Regions from separate parts of the Shinella sp. 1A1 genome, predicted to be linked through region 1. Evidence: predicted binding sites of a transcription regulator. Region 1 holds the regulator's gene; the other holds the start of a gene.
The links. Region 1 encodes LexA, which represses DNA repair genes until DNA is damaged. Its sites were predicted from a motif close to TGTTCNNNNTGTGTTCNG; they were not measured.
Positions count from the first base shown of each region.

Region 1 (7,768 bases):
CATCATGGGCAAGGGCATCGACTGGATGATCGCGCTGTCGAAATGGGTGGCCGGCTGGGAAGGGGAGATCGTCATCGGCCGCATCCCGCCGCTCGCCTTCCTGCTGATCGGTGTCGGCGGCGGCCTGCTCTGCATCCTGCGCACGCGGCTGCGCCATGCCGGAACGGCGCTCGTCCTCATCGGGATCGGCGTCGCCTGCTGGCCGGAGGGACGCCAGCACCCGGAGGTGCTGGTATCGGAGGACGGCCGTCTCGTCGCCTTCCTCAGTGACGGCAAGGTGGCGGCGAACCGCACGCGCCCGCCGGGCTTCATCTACGACCAGTGGCGAAGGGCACTCCGGCTCGGCGAGCTCGTGAAGCCGGACATGCGGACGACGGCCGGCCTGACGATCGAACAGGTGAAAGAAGAACCGGCCGATACGTCACCACAAAAGCGCCCGCGCCGGAAGGCCGACCGCGGGAAGGCGGAAGCCGCCCTGATCGCGGCGCTGGAGACAGCCGAACGGAAAAACGGCTTCGTCTGCGAAAGGAAGGCTTTCTGCGCCGCCGTCTCACCGAGCGGCTGGCGGATCGTCACGCTGGAGGACACCGCTTTCCTGGGCCTTGCCTGCGACGGGGCCGACCTCGTCGTCGTGCCCTTCGCCCTCCGGCTCGATGCCTGTCGCTCCGGCGCAAGGCTCGTCACCGCGCGGCACCTGAGAAGGACCGGTGCCCTCGAAATCAGGCCGGCGACGGATTCCGTCTCCCAGGCGCTCGGCGATGCGGAGTTCACGGGAGCCGTCGAAACGCTCGACCGCCCCTGGTCCCGGCACCGCACCTACGACTGGCGCACCGACCGTTTCGAAACGGACACGCCGCTCAGTGATAGCGGCGAATAAGGCCGACCAGCTTGCCCTGGACCTTGACGCGGTCGGGGCCGAAGATGCGGGTCTCGTAGGCGGGATTGGCGGCTTCGAGCGCGATGGAGGCGCCCTTGCGGCGGAAGCGCTTCAACGTCGCCTCCTCGTCGTCGACCAGCGCCACGATGATCTCGCCCGGATTGGCGCTGGTGGTGCTGCGGATGATGACCGTGTCGCCGTCGAGGATGCCTGCCTCGATCATCGAATCGCCCTTCACCTCCAGCGCATAGTGATCGCCGCTGCCGATCATCTCGGCCGGGACGGTGACGTCATGCGTGTTGTTCTGGATGGCGGAGATCGGCACGCCGGCGGCGATGCGGCCCATGACGGGCACCGAGACGGAAGAGGCCATATCGGCTTGCGGCGCGGTGCGCTGTGGCGGGGCGGCGGCCGGCGCGGGCTGCTTGCCGCGGCTGCCCTCGATGACGGCGGGGGAAAAGCCGCGCCGGGGCTGGAGGCTCGGCGAATAGGCTTCCGGCAGCTTGATGACCTCGAGCGCGCGCGCCCGGTTCGGCAGGCGGCGGATGAAGCCGCGCTCCTCAAGCGCCGTGATGAGACGGTGGATGCCGGACTTGGAAGCAAGGTCCAGCGCATCCTTCATCTCGTCGAAGGACGGCGGAATGCCCGATTCCTTCATACGCTCATGGATGAACAGCAGGAGTTCCTGTTGTTTGCGCGTCAGCATGGCATCCCCATCGAGAATCGTGAAACAAATCCAGAACAGACACTATCTGTTCCATATGTGTTCCGCAAGGGGCCGCTGAAACAATAATGCCGCTCAGGCGGCAGGCTCGCGCAGGAGAAGGACGTCGCAGGGGGTGCCGGCGTCCGCGGCGGGCGCGTGCGGCGCACGGATCAGCAGCCCCTCGGATTCGGCGAAGATCTTCATCATCGAGGAATCCTGCTTGTCGAAGGGCGTGACGAGGAGTTCGCCGGCCGGGCCGCGGGCGATGCGGGCGCGGACATAGTCCTGCCGGTGGTCGTTCTCGCGGAGCGGCACGGCGGCGATCGCCTTGTGCAGGCGGCTCTTCGGCGGCAGGTGGGCGAGGCGGCGGACCAGCGGCTCCAGGAAGAGCAGCGAGCAGACCATGCTGGAGACGGGATTGCCGGGCAGTCCGACGAACTGGACCGGGCCGAGCCGGCCGACCATCAGCGGCTTTCCGGGCCGCATGGCGATGCGCCAGAAGTCGAGCTCCATGCCGGCCTCGCCGAGCACCGGCTGGACGAGGTCGAAATCGCCGACGGAGGCACCGCCCAGCGTCACCAGCACGTCGATGTCGAGCGACAGGGCATTGCGCACCGCTTCGAGGATAGCCTGCTTGTCGTCGCCAACGATGCCGAGATCGATGATCTCCGCGCCGGCCTCGCGGGCGATGGCCGAGACGCCATAGGTGTTGGAGGCGATGATCTGGCTTGCGCCGGGGGATGCGCCGGGCGGCACGAGCTCGTCGCCGGTCGCCAGGACCGCGATGCGCGGGCGGGCATAGACGGCGAGCGTTGCATGGTTCATCGCGGCGGCGACGGTCAGGCGGCCGGGATCGAGCACGCCGCCGGCGCGCAGCACGATATCGCCCTCGAAGAAATCCTGGCCCCGCGGACGGATGTGGCGGCCCTTCGGCGTGAGGAAGGTGGTGCGGATACGGCCGTCTTCCAGCCGTTCCGCGTCTTCCTGCAGGAGAACCGTGTCGGCGAAGGCGGGCAAGGGCGCGCCGGTGAAGATGCGCACGGCCTCGCCCGGACCTGCCGTCCCCTCGAAGGCATGGCCGGCGGCGGAGGTGCCGACGACCTTGAGGACGGAACCGAGTTCCGCGATGTCCTCATGGCGGACGGCATAGCCGTCCATGGCGGAATTGTCGAAGGGTGGTTGGGTGAGGCGGGCGGCGACATCCTCGGCGAGCACACGGCCCGCAGCCTCGTGCAGGCGCACCGTCTTCGTCCGTTGCACGGGCCTTGCCGCGGAAAGCAGGCGGTCGAGGGCATCGGAAACGGGCAGGAGGGACATCAGGCGTCTCCGCGTTTGTAATCGCCCGAGCGCCCGCCGGATTTTTCGCGCAGGCGCACGCCGCCGATCTCCATCTCCCGGTCGGCGGCCTTGGCCATGTCGTAGATGGTGAGGCAGGCGACGCTGACGGCCGTCAGCGCCTCCATCTCGACACCCGTGCGGCCGGTAAGCTTCGCCATGGCCTCGACGCGCAGGCCCGGCAGCGTGCGGTCCTCGCGAATGTCCACGGCGACCTTTGTCAGCATCAGCGGGTGGCAGAGGGGAATGAGGTTCGACGTCTGCTTGGCGGCCATGATGCCGGCAAGGCGCGCCGTGCCGATAACGTCGCCCTTCTTCGCGTCACCCTTGAGGATGAGGTCGAGGGTGGCCGGCGCCATGCGCACGAAGCCTTCGGCGACGGCGACGCGCACCGTCTCGGCCTTGTCGCCGACATCCACCATGTTGGCCTCGCCGGAGGCGTCGATATGGGTGAGCGTCCGGCCGTCCCCGGCCATCATTCGGCCGCCAGCATGCCGGCCTTGCCGGTCAGCAACTCGCGGGTGGCGGCGGTCACGTCGTCCTTGCGCATCAGGCTTTCGCCGACGAGGAAGGTGGAGATGCCGACCTTGCCGAGGCGTTCGCAATCGGCATGGGTGAATATGCCGCTTTCGCCGACGAGCAGCCGGTCGTCCGGCACCATGCCGGCGAGTTTCTCCGAAACGGCGAGATCCACCTCGAAGGTGCGCAGGTTCCGGTTGTTGACGCCGACGAGCTTGGACTTCAGCTTCAGCGCGCGCTCCATCTCCGCTTCGTCATGCACCTCGATCAGGACGTCCATGCCGAGCGAGAAGGCGGCGTCCTCCAGCATCTTCGCGGCATCGTCGCTGAGCGAGGCCATGATGATGAGGATGCAGTCCGCGCCCCAGGCGCGCGCTTCCAGCACCTGGTAGCTGTCGAACATGAAATCCTTGCGCAGCGCCGGCAGGGCGCAGGCCTGGCGGGCGGCCGTCAGGAATTCCGGGGCGCCCTCAAAGCTTGGCGTGTCGGTGAGCACGGAGAGACAGGCCGCGCCGCCCGCCTCGTATGCCCTGGCGAGCGCCGGCGGATCGAAATCCGGCCGGATGAGGCCCTTGGAGGGGCTTGCCTTCTTGATCTCGGCGATGAGGCCGAAGCGGCCTTCCGCCTTCCGGTCCCTGAGGCTGGCGAAGAAGCCGCGCGGCGGCTCCTGGTCGCGGATGCGGGCGCGAAGCTCGGCGGGGGCGACGCGCGCCTTGGCGGCGGCGATCTCTTCCAGCTTGTAGGCTTCGATCTTCTTGAGGATGTCGGTCATGGCCAATCCTACTCCGCCTGTCCCTCGTTGGAAACCGCGACGAGGCGTTCCAGTGCGGCGCTGGCGCGGCCGCTTTCCAGCGATTGCGTGGCGAGCTTCATGCCCTCCGCCAGCGTCTCCGCCTTGCCGGCAATGACCAGCGAAGCGGCGGCATTGGCGAGCGAGATGTCCCGGTAGGGCATGTGCGCGCCGCCGAGCACCGAGAGGAGGGCGGCGGCATTGTGCATGCCGTCCCCGCCGCGAAGGTCGTCGAGCTTGACCTGCGAAAGGCCGAAATCGGCGGGCGTCAGCTCGAAGGTGCGGATCCTGCCGTTTTCGAGGGCGGCAACCTGCGTGGTGCCGGTCGTGGTGATCTCGTCGAGGCCTTCGCCATGCACGACCCAGATGCTTTCCGAGCCGAGATCGCGCATCACCTCGGCGATCGGCACCAGCCATTGCGGCGAGAAGACGCCGAGGAGCTGGCGCTTGACGCCACCCGGATTGGAGAGCGGGCCGAGCAGGTTGAAGATGGTGCGCGTGCCGAGCTCGACGCGCGAGGGACCGACATGCTTCATCGCCGAATGATGCAGCTGGGCGAACATGAAGCCGAGGCCGGCATCGTGCACGCAACGGGCGATCTCGGCCGGGCCGATATCAAGCTTCACGCCGAGGCAGGAGAGGGCGTCCGCGGTACCCGACTTGGAGCTGAGCGCCCGGTTTCCGTGCTTGGCGACGGGAACGCCGGCACCCGCGACGATGATCGCCGCGAGCGTCGAGATATTGTAGGTACCCGCGCCGTCGCCGCCCGTGCCGACGATGTCGATGGCGTCGGCCGGCACGTCGACCGGCAGCATGCGGGCGCGCATGGAGCCGACGGCGCCGTAGATCTCGTCCACGGTCTCGCCGCGCACGCGCAGTGCCATCAGGAAGCCGCCGATCTGCGAGGGCGTGGCTGCGCCCGACATTATGATCTCGAAGGCGCCGCGCGCCTCCTCGCGATCGAGCGTGGCGCCAGTGGCGACCTTGGCGATATAGGGTTTCAGATCGGACATGCGGTGCCTTTCTGCCTTATCGCGCGATGCTCTGCTCGGCGAGCGTGCGGTTGATGGAGACGCCGTAGGCCGATTGCAGCGAGCTGACCATCTGGTCGAGGATGTCGTCGCCGCTGGTGCGGGCGACGGCGACGATCTGCTGCTCGTCGTTCGATAGCGCGTCGGTCGCGGCGTCGGCGTTCACCTCGGTGACCTTCAGCAGGATCTGGCCCTCGCCATCGACGCCGGGCGCGGCGGCGACCTGGCCGAGCGGACCTGCAAAGGCGGCAGCGACTGCCGCCGGGCTCAGCACCGGATCCTGCGCGCCGCGATGAAGGCCTACCTTGTTTTCGACGACCATGCCGAGCTCGGCGGCGATGGCGGCAAGATCGCCGCCCTTGCGCACGCGCTCGGCCAGTTCCTCGGCCTTTTTGGCGAGAGTCTGGCGCTGCTGCTCGGCCGTCCAGTCGGCGACGACGCGCTCGCGCACCTCGTCGAGCGTGCGGTCGCGTTCCGGGATCACGTCGAGCACCTCGAACCAGGCATAGCCTTCGCGGCCGACATTGATCGGCTGGGTCTCCATGCCGACATCCGTCTTGAAGACCTCGCCGAGCAGGGAGGATTCTTCCGGCAGTCCGGCGATCTCGTCGCCCTTCTGGTCGTTGCCTTGGGCGTCGGCGGCCTCGACGGTCACGGCCTTCAGGTTGTTCTTGGCCGCGGCTTCCTCGAGGGTGAGGCCGTCCGCGCGGCTGTCCTCGAGACGATCATGAACGGTGAGGATGCCGTCGGCGGCTTCCGAAAGGGCAAGCTCGCTGCGCAGTTCTTCCTTGACGTCATCGAAGGTCTTCATCGTTTCCGGGCGGATATTGGTCACGCGCAGGATGATGGGGCCGAAGGTGCCGTCGATCACCGGCGTCGTGCCGCCGTTCTCGGCCACGGCGAAGGCGGGGTCCGCCAGCTTCTGGTCCGGCATGTTCGCCTTGGTGAAATCGCCGAGCAGGACGTCGGCGGCGGTCTTGCCTTCCTCCGCGACGAGCGCGTCGAAGGTCGTGCCGGAGGCGAGCTTGACGGCGGCGGCATCGGCGCCGGCGCGATCCTTGAAGGTCAGCTGCTCGACGGTGCGCGTGGCGGGCGTGCGGTATTTCTCCTTGACGCGCTCGTATTCGGCCTTCAGCGCGTCATCGGTGATGGTGGAGGCATCCGCGATGTCCTTCGGCTCCAGCGAGACATAGACGAACTTGCGGTATTCCGGCGCGCGGTACTTCGCCTTGTTCTGCTCGAACCAGGGGGCGAGCACGTCGTCGCCGGGTGCCTTCACGGGATCGATATTGGCGTTGCTGAGCAGCAGGTAGTCGATGGTGCGCGCTTCGTTGCGGTACTGGCGCAGCGCATTGGTCAGCACGTCGGGTGCCTTGTAGCCGTCGGAGACGGCTTCCACGACCTGGGTGCGGATGGCGACCTGGCTGCGGTTGCTGATATAGTCGTTCTCGCGCAGGCCCGCATTGCGCAGGATGGCGGAGAAGGCCGTGCGGTCGAACTGGCCGTTGACGCCGCGGAAGGCCGGGTCGTCGGCGATCAGGCGGGCGAGGCGGCCTTCGGACAGGCCGAGATTCATGTCGCGCGAAAGCTGGTCGAGCGAGGCGCCGGCGACGAGTTCGGCGAAGACCTGATTCTCGACGCCGAAGGCGCGGGCCTGCTCGGCATTCAGCCGCATGCCGAAGCGCTGCGACATGGTGGCGACCTGGCGCTCGTAGGCGAGGCGGAAGTCGGTGGGCGAGACTTTGACGTCGCCGACGGTGACGACGGCGTTCGAACCGCCGGTGACGATCGTGTTCGAAACACCCCAGACAGCGAACGAACCGACCAGAACGATCATCAGGGCTTTTGCCACCCAGGTCTGGGCGGCGTGTCTCAGGGCGTCGAGCATCGTCTAAACTTCCTCATAGCGGCGGCCATGCGGCCGGAGATCGTCTCTTAACGGAAAGTTTGCGGGAATTGAAGTCCGCGGAACATGCGGAATGATGGGGTGAATGCCGGGCAAAATGCGCGATGCCGCAAATCGGTCAGGCATCGCCGATTTTGTTTGCCGGCAAATCAAAAATTTCTGAAATTATTGGCATATTCCGGCTGAATTCCCCTGTCATAATTTGAGAATTCGTGGTCGGATACAGGATCGCTGCAGTGAGTCAGCGCGCTGGCCCTTGCAGGAAGGAGTGCAGACGTGGAATCCACGATCGTCATGATCAACCTTTTCGGCGCGGTCGCGCTGCTGCTTTTCGGCCTCGCGCTGGTCAAGGACGGCATGACGCGGGCCTTCGGCGTCAAGTTGCGATCCGGGCTGGCGCTCGGCACGCGCGGGCCGTTCCGCTCCTTCTTCGCCGGTTTCGTCGCCACCGTCGCGCTGCAGAGCTCGACGGCGACGGCGCTGATGATCGCCTCCTTCGTGGAAAAGAACCTCGTGCGGGCCCGCATGGCGCAGATCGTGCTGCTCGGCGCCAATATCGGCACCGCCGTCACCGCCTGGCTGGTGGCGACCGGCATCGAATCGA
Region 1 covers NZ_AP039671.1:1,592,950-1,600,717, reverse strand. The annotation lists gene ACZ48C_RS08090 (ComEC/Rec2 family competence protein) at 1-877, shown strand, start outside; gene lexA (transcriptional repressor LexA) at 858-1,583, opposite strand; gene ACZ48C_RS08080 (molybdopterin molybdotransferase MoeA) at 1,677-2,900, opposite strand; gene moaC (cyclic pyranopterin monophosphate synthase MoaC) at 2,900-3,394, opposite strand; gene trpC (indole-3-glycerol phosphate synthase TrpC) at 3,394-4,209, opposite strand; gene trpD (anthranilate phosphoribosyltransferase) at 4,218-5,240, opposite strand; gene ACZ48C_RS08060 (peptidylprolyl isomerase) at 5,257-7,146, opposite strand; gene ACZ48C_RS08055 (Na/Pi cotransporter family protein) at 7,441-7,768, shown strand, end outside.

Region 2 (7,768 bases), 410 kb from region 1:
CTTCATGCAGCGGCTCACCTGGTCGGGCATCGCGCTGCATGCCTCCAACAGCGTGCCGTCCTACCCCGCCTCGCATGGCTGCGTGCGCCTGCCGAACGATTTCGCCAAGACGCTGTTTTCCGTCACGCGGCGCGGCGGCCATGTGCTGATCACCGACGGCGAGGTCGCGCCGCAGCGCATCGTGCACGATGCGCTCTTCCGGCCCTCCGTCGTCGTGCCCGACACGCCGCTGCTTTCCGATGCGGGCCTGCGCCCCGCGCTCATCGAGGCCGGCGACAAGAGCGTCGAGGTGGCGATGACCGATCCGAAGCCGGAAATCCTCACCCCGGCCGTGGAGCGCACCGAACAGGACCCGATCCGCATCCTCGTCACCCGCCGCGGGGAGCGTGAGATGCTGCTCGACCTCCAGCGAATGCTGACGGACCTCGGCTACGATGCCGGCGTGCCCGACGGGCGCCACGGCAAGCAGACGGTCGTCGCCATCCGCGCCTTCCAGCTCGCCGAAGGGCTCAAGGAGGACGGCATGGTGACGCCGGAACTCCTCGCCGCCGTCTATGCGAAAGCCGGCAAGGGCACGCCGCCGAACGGCCAGATCCTCGTGCGCCAGAAATTCGCGCCGCTCATCGAGGAGCCGATCACCATCCGCGAACCGGAGATCGCACTCGGCACGCACTTCCTGCTCGCCCGCGACGTCGATGCCGACAAGGGCACGGCCGAATGGTACGGCGTGAGCATGGACAACCAGCTCCCGAAGGCCACCATGAAGCGCCTCCGCATCACCACCGAGGCCGACGCCGAAGCACCGGACGCCATCGCGAGGACGCTCGACCGGCTCGATATTCCGGAAGAGACGCGCAACCACATCTCCCGCCTCGTCAGCGAAGGCGCGTCCCTCTCCATCTCCGACACAGGCCTCGGCCCTGAAACCGGCAACGGCACGGACTTCATCACCGTGACCCGCAAGGTGCAGAAGGCGGATGCCGCGGTCGTGCAGGGCAAGAAGAAGAAAAAGAAGAAGTCCTCGATCACGGTCGTCAACTGAACGGGCCGGACCTCAAGCCGGCAAGGTTCTGCCGGTTGGAAAGCGCCAGCCAAGCCGTACACCGAGCGTTCCGAGGGCGATCAGAACCATGCCGAGCGCCTGCGCGATCCCGAGCGGGTGACCATAGACGATCCAGTCGATGAGAATCGCGACCAGCGGATAGATGAAGGTCAGCACGCCGATGACCGGCGTCGACAGCTTCGGATAGGCCGAATACATCAGCACATAGGCAATGCCCGTGTGCAGGATGCCGATGCCGAGAAGCCATCCCCAGGACGCTGTCGGAATGGAACGGAAGATATCGGCAAACGGGGCAAGCAGGATGGTGCCGACAACGGTCTGGCACAAGGCCGTCACCTCCGGGCGTTGCTGCCCGAGGCCTTTCGCGAGAATGGTCGCGATCGCATAAAGCAGCGCGGCGCCAAGCGTCAGCGCGATCCCGACCACCCATGTCGTGTCGACCGCGCCGGAGGAGACGACAAGACCGCTGGCGAGAACGACGCCGATAAACGCACCGACCATCCAGACGACCTGGTCGAGCGTGATCCGCTCCTTGAGGAACAGCACGCCGATCAGGACCACGAAGAAGGGCTGGATATGGTAGACGATCGTCGTCGTGGCGATCGATGTCATCGCGAATCCGGCAAAGAACGCAATCCAGCTCAGGACCATGCAAACACCGCCGAGCGCAGCCAGCGCCAGCCGGGCCGGCGAGAGCTTCCTGTCCGGCAGATAGCCACGTATCAGGCACCATGCACCGAGAAAGACGGCACCGAAGGCGCACCGCCAGAAAACCGTCGTTACCGGGTCCAGTCCGGCCTCGACCGCAAATGCCCCGACCGTGCCGACGATCACCATCGCGGCCACGAGCTTTGCGGCAGGCAGACGTGTGTCGGATATTCTTTCCATGCTGGCCTCTCAAACAGGTTGAGAGGTCATATTGCGGCTTGGCGCAATTCAATCAAACGAATAGATTTGGAGAACACTATTCGTTATGCTGATAGCACCATGGCAAACCCTCTGGATATCGATCTGCTGCGAACCTTCGTTGCCGTCGTCGAAACGGGCAGCTTCTCCAATGCCGCTCCGCGGATCGGGCGCAGCCAGTCGGCCGTGAGCATGCAGATGCAGCGGCTGGAACTGGCCGTCGGCAAGCAGCTTCTGGTGCGCGGCCCGAAGGCCGTCACTCCCAACGCGGCCGGCTCGGATTTCCTGGTCCATGCCCGGCGGCTCCTGAAGCTGTCGGATGAGGCATGGGCAAGCGTCACGCGGCCGGAAGAGAGCGGCCGCGTCCGGCTAGGCGTTCCGGACGACTACGCGGCCTTCCTGCTGCCGCCGGTGCTGGCCCAGTTTGCGGCGGAGCATCCGCGGGTCACGGTCGAACTCGTGTGCGAGCCCACGACCGCATTGACGAAGGCGATAGAGGACGCGCGTATAGACCTTGCCATCGTCACACGCCTGGCCGAGCAACCCGTCGAGGTCCTGAGGCGGGAGCCCTTCGTCTGGGTCGCCTCTCCATCCCATATCGCCTGGGACGACGACCCGCTCCCTGTCGCGCTGTTCGAACCCGGCTGCACCGCGCGGATCAACGTCCTCAAAGCCCTCGCCGAAGGAGACCGCGCCTACCGGTGCACCTATTCGAGCGCCAGCCTGATGGGCCTTGTCGCGGTCGTGCAGGCCGGCCTTGCCATCGCCGGTCTGGCCCTGTGCAGCGTGCCGCCTTCCCTGCGCATTATCGGAGCCAACGAGGGCTTGCCGCGTCTCGACGAGCTGGAAATCAGCATCCTGCGAAACCCGCGATCACGCAGCCCGGCGGTGGAACGCCTGAACGACTTTCTTCGCCGCGCCCTGTCATAAGGCAGGCGAACGCCGCCAGCCCCGCCGAGGCGCTCCTTAAACGAGTTCCACATCCAGCACGCCCGGCGTCGAGCGCATGGCGGCGGCGATTTCGGGAGAGATGCGGAAGCGTTCGTTAAGCTCCACCTCGATCTCGCGCTGGCCGCTTTCCTTGATGACGATGAAGGAGACGAGGCCGTCGCCCTTCGTGTTGAGATGGGCGGCGATGGAGCGCAGCGGGCCGCTGTCGCGGACATAGACGCGCAGCGCCTTCTGGGTCTGGAGCGATTCCTCCTCCAGCGAGCGCAGCGTCTGGATGCGCAGGCCGATGCCCTCCGGCCGTTCTTCCGCCTGCACCGTCATGACCAGCGACTTGCCGGCCTCCAGCAGGTCGCGATACTGGTTCAGCATTTCGGAGAACAGTACCGCCTCGAACTGGCCGGAGGAATCGGAGAAGGCGACGATGCCCATCTTGTTGCCGGTGCGCGTCTTGCGCTCCTGCTTCGACGTCACCGTGCCCGCGAGCCGGCCGGCTGTGGCGCCGCGCTTCACCGCGGCGGAGAAATCGCCGAAGGTCTGCACGCGCATCTTGGCGAGGATCGGCGCATAGGTGTCGAGCGGATGGGCGGAGAGGTAGAAGCCGAGCACCTGGAATTCGCGGTGCAGCTTCTCCGAGGCCAGCCAAGGCGTGTAGGCGGGCAGCGTGATGACCTCCGGCCCCGTCGCCGCGCCCATGCCGAAGATATCGCCCTGCCCGCTCGTCTTGTTCTCCTGCGCGCGCTGGGCGGCGCCGAGCAGACGGTCGAGGCCGGCGATCATGGCCGCGCGGTCATGGCCGAAGCAATCGAAGGCGCCGGCGACGATCAGGCTTTCGAAGACGCGGCGATTGACGAATTTCGGATCGATGCGCTCGCAGAAATCCTCAAGGCTCCTGAAGGGCGCGTCGCCCCGCACCTCGACGATGTGCTGCACGGCCGCCTCGCCCACGCCCTTGATCGCGGCGAGCGCATAATAGATGCGGCTCTCGCCGGTCTCGAAATGGGCGAAGGAGGTCTGGACGGAGGGCGGGACCACCTCGATGCCGAGCCGCCCGGCATCCTGCCGGAAGTCGTTCAGCTTGTCCGTGTTGGACATATCGTAGGTCATCGACGCGGCGAGGAACTCGACCGGGTAATGCGCCTTCAGATAGGCCGTCTGGTAGGAGACGATGGCATAGGCGGCGGCGTGCGACTTGTTGAAGCCGTAGTTGGCGAACTTGGCGAGCAGGTCGAAGATCAGGTCGGATTGCGGCTTGGAAACGCCGTTCTTCACCGCACCGTCGACGAAGCGGGCGCGCTGCTTGTCCATCTCCTCCTTGATCTTCTTGCCCATGGCGCGGCGCAGGAGGTCGGCCTCGCCGAGCGAGTAGCCGGACAGGACCTGGGCGATCTGCATCACCTGTTCCTGGTAGACGATGACGCCCTGCGTTTCCTTCAGCAGATGGTCGATCATCGGATGGATCGATTCGATCTCCTCCTCGCCGTGCTTGCGGGCGTTGTAGACCGGGATGTTCTCCATCGGGCCGGGGCGGTAGAGCGCCACCAGAGCGATGATGTCCTCGATGCAGTCCGGCCGCATGCCGATCAGCGCCTTGCGCATGCCCGCGCTTTCCACCTGGAACACGCCGACCGTCTCGCCGCGCGAGAGCATCTCGTAGGTCGGCGGATCGTCGAGCGGCAGGCTTTCCAGCTTCACCTCGATGCCGCGCTTGCGGATGAAATCGACGGCGGTCTTGAGGACGGTCAGCGTCTTGAGGCCGAGGAAGTCGAACTTCACGAGGCCGGCCTGCTCCACCCATTTCATGTTGAACTGGGTGACCGGCATGTCGGAGCGCGGATCGCGGTACATCGGCACCAGCTGCGACAGCGGCCGGTCGCCGATCACGATGCCGGCGGCGTGGGTCGAGGCGTGGCGGTAGAGGCCCTCGATCTTCTGGGCGATGTCGAGCAGGCGCGCGACGACGGGCTCCTTCTCGGCCTCCTCCTGCAGCTTCGGCTCCTCCTCGATCGCCTTGTAGAGCGGCGTCGGATTGGCCGGATTGTTCGGCACGAGCTTGCAGATCTTGTCGACCTGGCCATAGGGCATTTCGAGCACGCGGCCGACGTCGCGCAGCGCCGCGCGGGCCTGGAGCGAACCGAAGGTGATGATCTGCGCCACCTGCTCGCGCCCGTATTTCTGCTGCACGTAGCGGATCACCTCTTCGCGGCGGTCCTGGCAGAAGTCGATGTCGAAGTCGGGCATCGAGACACGTTCCGGGTTGAGGAAGCGCTCGAAGAGCAGCGAGAAGCGCAGGGGATCGACGTCGGTGATGGTCAGCGCATAGGCGACGAGCGAGCCCGCGCCGGAGCCGCGGCCCGGCCCGACGGGGATGTTGTGCTGCTTGGCCCATTTGATGAAGTCGGCAACGATGAGGAAGTAGCCGGGGAACTTCATGCGCTCGATGACGCCGAGCTCGAAATCCAGCCGCTCGCGATAATCCTCCTCGCTATAGCCGGGCGTCAGGCCGAGCAGCGCCATGCGGCTCTCCAGACCCTCCACGGCCTGCCGGCGCAGTTCCGCCGCCTCGGCGCGCTCGGCCTCCTCCGGGTCCGCCGTCGCGCCGGTGAAGCGCGGCAGGATCGGCCCGCGCGTCTTCAGCACGAAGGAGCAGCGCCGGGCGATCTCCACCGTGTTCTCCAGCGCTTCCGGCAGGTCGGCGAAGAGCGTCGCCATGTCCTTGCGGCTCTTGAGGTAATGGTCCGGCGACAGGCGGAAGCGGTTGTCGTCCGACACCATGGCGTTGTGCGCCACGGCCATGAGCGCATCGTGGGCATCGTAATCGTCAGGCGCCGGGAAGAAGGGCTCGTTGGTCGCAACCAGCGGCACGTCCCGCGCATAGGCAAGCTCGACCATGCGCCGCTCGTGCTGCCTGTCGTAGCGCCCGTGACGCTGCAACTCGATATAGAGCCGGTCGCCGAAGACGCGCTTCAGCGAATCGAGACGGGCTTCTGCGACAGCAGGCTGGCCGGCGAGGTAAGCCATGTCAACTGGGCCGCCCCGCGCCCCGGTAAGGGCGATCAGCCCCTCCGTCCCCTCTTCCAGCCAGCGATAGGCGATGTGGATCGCCTGGTTGCCCTCACCGCCGAGATAGGCGCGGCTGACGAGGTCGACGAGGCGCGCATAACCGGCATCGCTCGCCGCCAGCACCACGATGGACGGCAGCTTCTGGAGATGCGCCTGCGGGCCGCGTCGCTCCCCCTCGCCTTCGTCTTCCATGTCGATGGAGAGCTGGCAGCCGATCAGCGGCTGGATGCCCTCGCCGACCGCCTTCTGCGAGAATTCGAGTGCGGCGAAAAGATTGTTCGTGTCGGTGATGGCGATCGCCGGTTGCTGGTCGGAGGTCGCCTTGCCGATGATCTTCTTGATCGGCAGGGCGCCTTCCAGCAGCGAGAAGGCCGAATGCACGCGCAGATGCACGAATTGCGGCGTCTCCGCGATCTTCCCGTCGTCCGTTCTGGGTGTCTCGTCCGCCATCGCAATCGTCCTTTCAGTCAGACGGGAAGCTTAAGCGGATTCGACCCCGTCTCGTCCAGACGGTTCTTGGCTTTGCGCCCGGTTTCCACGCCGGGCACACATGGCGGAAGGCCCGCCGTCAGATGCCGAAAAGAATGACGGAGAAGCTGGCGACGAACATTGCCATGGAGGCGAATGCAGCAAGATCACGAAGAAAATCGGTCATTTTGGCTTCCTTTCCCTTTATGTTTTTAGTTTGTTCTATTTTTGTTCATGCGTCAACCGGTTTTCCACAGGCACCCGGAAAAACCTTCCGGCCGAGGAAATCTGTGAATGCCGGGGCCCAGCCCGCGCATGGCGAAAGAGAGGGTTTCAGGGCTCTGTCAGACGTCGGCCGGCGGCGGCGACTTCCTGTTGATTTCTCCCATAGGGCGAGCGCAAATCGGCTGCATGCTTTCGCGGCGTGCTTTATGGTCGCCTCCACGAATGGAGGAAACATGATGAAGCCCTGGATTGCCGCCCTACTTCTCTCGGTCACACTGCCCGCCGCCGTTGCGGCCGCGGATTTTCCGGCCGGTCGTATCATCGCCATGGCGAGCGGCGACTGGGACAAGGATGGTGCGCAGGATCTTGCCGTGGTGGCGACGCCCGGAGACGACGGCGGCGACGACAACGGGCTTTATGTCTGGCTCGCAAAGAAGACGGAGGGGCGCCTGACGCCGGTCCTGTCGCTGCCCAATTCCGTCTGGGGCAACTTGACCCTTTACGGTCAGGAGCCGGAGCTGACGGCGCTTGCCAACGGCTCCTTCACGCTGACGACGAAGAACGACGCGGTCGGCCGCGACCGCTGGCGCCAGACGCTCACCATCGCCTATCGCAATTTCGACTTCATCGTCGCGGGCTACACCTTCTCCTCCTACGACACGATCGCGGAGGAAGGCGCCGAGAACAGCACGAACGAGTGCGACCTCAACGTCCTGACCGGCAAGGGCAAGAGCAATGGCCAGCCGGTGGCCGGCAAGGCGCAGTTCGTGCTTTTGAAGGACTGGAAGGACGAGATCGGCCGTTCGATCTGCGGGCTGGACTGACAGCCGTCAGGCCAGTTCGCGCACGAGGCCGTCCTCGATCGTCACCCGGCGGTCCATGAGGCCGGCCAGTTCGTGATTGTGGGTGGCGATCAACGCGGCAAGGCCCGACTGGCGGGCGAGCGCTTCCAGCGCCTCGAAGACATAGCCGGCGGTCTCCGGGTCGAGGTTGCCGGTCGGCTCGTCGGCGAGAAGGACGAGCGGAGCATTGGCGACGGCCCTTGCAATGGCCACGCGCTGCTGCTCGCCGCCGGAAAGCTCGGACGGGCGATGG
Region 2 covers NZ_AP039671.1:1,178,672-1,186,439, reverse strand. The annotation lists gene ACZ48C_RS05925 (L,D-transpeptidase family protein) at 1-1,042, shown strand, start outside; gene ACZ48C_RS05920 (DMT family transporter) at 1,055-1,900, opposite strand; gene ACZ48C_RS05915 (LysR substrate-binding domain-containing protein) at 2,051-2,899, shown strand; gene dnaE (DNA polymerase III subunit alpha) at 2,936-6,430, opposite strand; gene ACZ48C_RS05905 (hypothetical protein) at 6,907-7,497, shown strand; gene ACZ48C_RS05900 (ABC transporter ATP-binding protein) at 7,504-7,768, opposite strand, start outside.
Region 2: the regulator LexA is predicted to act here: its motif matches at 6,667-6,684, upstream of dnaE (DNA polymerase III subunit alpha).